Regions from separate parts of the Algibacter sp. L4_22 genome, predicted to be linked through region 2. Evidence: riboswitches for the same ligand, from Rfam matches in the RefSeq annotation. Region 2 holds a riboswitch; the other holds the start of a gene.
What was found. A riboswitch is a leader RNA that binds a small molecule or an ion and turns the genes downstream of it on or off. The one in region 2 is predicted to bind cobalamin.
Positions count from the first base shown of each region.

Region 1: it holds a riboswitch for cobalamin, as region 2 does, so the genes downstream of both, M4I23_RS09320 (TonB-dependent siderophore receptor) here and M4I23_RS12325 (ferredoxin) in region 2, are expected to answer to the same signal.

Region 1 covers NZ_JAMCOK010000003.1:273,584-275,793, forward strand. Annotated here, with positions in the region: gene M4I23_RS09320 (TonB-dependent siderophore receptor) at 1-1,180, opposite strand, end outside; cobalamin riboswitch at 1,211-1,424, opposite strand; gene M4I23_RS09325 (ABC transporter substrate-binding protein) at 1,640-2,210, shown strand, end outside.
Region 2 covers NZ_JAMCOK010000004.1:158,429-160,638, reverse strand. Annotated here, with positions in the region: gene cobA (uroporphyrinogen-III C-methyltransferase) at 1-210, opposite strand, end outside; gene M4I23_RS12325 (ferredoxin) at 207-1,013, opposite strand; cobalamin riboswitch at 1,101-1,300, opposite strand; gene M4I23_RS12320 (AAA family ATPase) at 1,316-1,843, opposite strand; gene cbiB (adenosylcobinamide-phosphate synthase CbiB) at 1,836-2,210, opposite strand, start outside.

The sequences.
Region 1 (2,210 bases), on a different contig from region 2:
GATAATGTTCAAATAAATCAAAACCCGCATCAACTGAAAATACAAAGGGTCTCTCACCTCCTGTTATAAAATCTTGTCTTAGGTTAATGCCATAACTTAATAAGTTATTAGGTTTGTGATTAAGTAACGCTGTTGCAGAAAATGCGTTTCTTACCGGCTCCTCAAAACTATCTCCGTTTCCTATTGAATTTGAATATTCTAAAATGGTTTTAAATTGAAGTTTCTCATTAAAACGCACATTAAAATTATGATTAATTAATAATGTATTTACTTTTCCTAAACTGTAATTATCCTTGTCTTTATTTTCAAAATATTTAAACATTTCGTGCAAATGAACCACTTTAAATTTTGAACTAAATTCCCCGGAAATTCGTGACCATTCTAGCATAGTTCTAAAATTTTCATCCTCGTATTTACTTCTAGAGGGTCCTATTAAAGTGCCCGAAAAATTACGCTCGCCAATATAACTTTGATGGTATAGTTTTAAAATATCCTTATCGGAAATAAAAACGCCCAAATTCACGTTCATGTTTAAATTATTGAACTCGCCATTCTCGTTAACCTCATCCGTTCCAAGATATTTATAATCGTTATCGGAATCCACATAAGTTACTCCAACATTAGCTGTCCATAGCTCACTTCCGAAGGAAGAATTAAAACCTAAATTTTTAGAATTAAAGCTTCCGTAGCCTGTTTTAATAGTAGTATTAAAATGATCACTAAAATTTAAATCATTATTTAGATGAATACTACCTCCAATAGAACCGCTGCCATACTGCACACTACCACCACCACTTCTAATATCTATAGAACTATAGTTTGAAGTATTTACGGTATTAAAGTCCGTTTGGCCGTTTAGTTGTGAATTAATATTAATACCATTCCAAATAACGGCTGTTTGCGATGCTGTTGTCCCTCTAAATGAAGGCGACGACACCATACCTGCACCATTTTCTTTAAAGTAAATATTAGAATTAAACGCGAGTAAATTTGTTAATGACATCGCATTTTTACTTAAAACAGAATCTGTAAGTTTTTCTATTTTTATGCCTGAAGCATAGTTCTTTAACTTGCTATCACTTAAAATTACAACATCTAATTTTTGGACAGTATTAATCTGTGCTTGCATACTGCTGCAAACGCCAAAACTTAAAAATAATAAAGTAAAAACCTGTTTCATAAATCTTTGAAACTCTTTACCCGAGAGTTATTTTTAGATGATGAAAATGGCAGGTCTCCTGACTTGTTTTATGTTATCTTACCTTCCCAGTTTTACCACCAGTGGTTTTTTTGAGTTAATAACACCTTAATAAATAAGTACCGAAATATTTCGGTAAAAACGTACAGTTGCGGGAACAGTCCTAGATTTTAACTAGATTCCCTTTTAATTGATATATCTGTAATCCTTAACTTGTTTTAGGATACAAATAATGGTCAAACCAAATTCTTTACAAAAATAGATTCTTTTTTAAATGCAAACTAATCAAATTCATTTTTTCTTATTCAATTTATAAACAAGATATATAAAACCAATTAAAAAATGTAATATTATAATACCTCCTACTATATATAGTGTTAAATTTGAACCGTTTCTCATAATAGAAATTTTGTATAAATTTAAAAAACTTAATCTATCTAAATGTCACTATTGTTACAAAAAAAGTATTTATCCTTCTCTCTGTTTTTTATTTTAATAAGCTTTATTTCTTGTAAAAAAGAAAAAGAAACAACGAATAATATTACTACAGGAAAAGAAATAAAGCTAAAATACGCCAAAGGTTTTTCAATAAAAGATTTAGGCATGTACAAAACTTTAGAAATTAAAACACCATGGCCAAATGCTGAAAGTAGTTTTAGATACGTTTTAGCTAATTATGGAGATAATAAACAAGCAGATAACACTATTTCTTTACCAATAAAAAAAATTGTAGTAACATCTACTACACACCTTCCGGCTTTAGAGCTTTTAGGAGTAGAACAAACTTTAGTTGGTTTCCCTGGCACAAAGTATATTTCTTCAAAAAAAATAAGATCTAGAGTTGATAATGGAGACATTAGAGAACTTGGTAAAAATGAAGGTATAAACACCGAAGTCCTTTTAGAATTGGATCCAGATTTAGTTGTTGGTTTTGGAATTGACGGTAACAACAAATCTTTAGACCTTATTGAAAAAGCAGGAATCCCTGTAATTTACAATGGAGATTGGGTAG
Region 2 (2,210 bases):
TGAAGCTCCGCTTATTAAAGCATCCCAATCTCCAATAATCTTATCGGACTCTATTTTTATCCTACTTACTTGAAACGAATATTTACTTAGTGATTTTAAATTATCCAGATCGGACGTGCTGCCACTAATTGAATACCCTTTTTTTTGAAGATCTAACGCTAGTGGTAAACCTAACCAGCCTAATCCTAAAATAGAGATATGCTTATTCATAACTGTGATAAATCTAAAGTTAGACGTTGCAACTGTATTTTTGTACAGTACTGCCAAGCTTCGGTATTTATAGAGTCAAATTCTATTCTACCTAAAGTTTTTCCGAATTTATTTTTAAAACGAATGCCTGTTTTTGTAGTTTCCTTTTGATAAAAATATTCTGTACTCGAAATTTTTAATTGTTGCAATTCCTTATTCTCTTTTGGAACAGCAGCAATAACAAATTCTAAACAATCGGTTTTAGTTTGGAGTTCTAGCGTGAATTCTTTTGAATAGTTTACCGCGTTTATGTCTTTAAACGCTAAGTGAGGTTTATTAGGTAACTGAAGTGTTACACCTTCTGGTTTTTCTAGCAGAAATAAGAATAATGGATATAAATATTGATCGGAACTAAAGCCTCTTGTAATAAGGCAATCTCCCAATTCTTCATCGCTTTTAAATTCAAAAGGTTTTGGTTTTATAGGTGCTATTTCTTTATTAGAAACCTGTTCTTCCCAACCTTCTCGATACAACAGTTCGGTTTCTAAAGGACATTCATTCTGTATATGTCCTTTAACAATGTGGGTTATTTTTTCTGGCGTAAGTTCTTTGTACCAAAATTCTCCAGGGTGTACAATACAAGTAGGTGCATCTTCACATCTACCATTACATCGTGTTTTAATGGTATGTGTATCATTCCAATTATCATTGTTACGTAAATAAGCTCTTGCAGCTCTTATAACTTTTTCTCCGCCTGCTTTTTGACAAGAACCACCGTCGCAAAAGAAAAAAGTATGTGTTGTATTGGCTATATTTTTTCCCATTAAATTAGTATGACTATTATGGGAAAAGTAGAGAAGAAAGCCAAAAAATATGGCAATCAAACACATCAACTTTTATCCCGAAAGTTTAAATTAGGTTTTACTTTAGGCAGGTCTTCTGACTCACTCTACTTTTAACGCCTTCCCGTTCCTAAGAACAGTGACTTCTAGATGTTAAAAGCTTTTTTAGAGCTTACAGCTGCGGGAACAGTTTTGGATTCTCACCAAATTCCCTTTTAATTCGATATTCTTAATTAAAAGAATAAGAAACCTTAAGCAATACAAATGTATAGCTAATTTTTGAATTATAGTATCGATTCTGTAATGAATTTTGCCCTTTTTTGAGGAGAAGCTTTAGGTAAAATTATAATTTCAAAACCTTTGTTTTTGTACTGTTCTAAAAGTACTTTTTCTAATTTCAAACAGTAATCAAACTCCTGTAACCTTTGTCCGTCTTGACAATAAATATCAAACCAAGTTGGTGCAAAAAAAACGGTGTTATGGTAAGTGTCTTGATAAGGAAAATCTTGTAAGTAATGAGGAATGGTTTTATTTTCTAAAACTAAATAAGCTTCTAAATCTAATAACGATCTGTCGCAAACTTGAGCTTTACTAGTTAATAATTCTTGACTCGTTACATTGAAAACAAGATCGGAAAAACGATTAATATCACCCCAAGGCACACCGTTTCTATTATTCTGTTGTTCCTCTAGAATAATTTTTCTAGACACTTCATCCATACAAGGAATCGTGTTTTTTAGAAGATTTATGGTCGTCGTTTTCCCAGTGCCTGGAGCTCCTGTAATAATATATTTTTTTTGAAGACTATGCATATTGAAACAGTAATAAAACGCCAATAATTATGAAACAAAATAGTATACTAACTTTGTAATTAATATGTGTAACTATTTTAATTTCTTCATGTTTTATGTCTCGGTTATTGCTTCCTATAAAAGGTTTATCTACCAGTTTTCCATGATAATAATTTGGTCCTCCAAACTGGCAATCTAAAATATATGCTAAAGCTGCTTCTGGATAACCTGCATTTGGACTACTGTGTTTACTGCCTTCTTTAAAAACAAACCGCAACCCGCTTAATTTAAATTGAACAATTAACAATAATATAGCAGTAATTCGAGCAGGAATATAATTAACTACATCGTCCAATTTTGCGGCAAATTTACCGAACCATATATAACG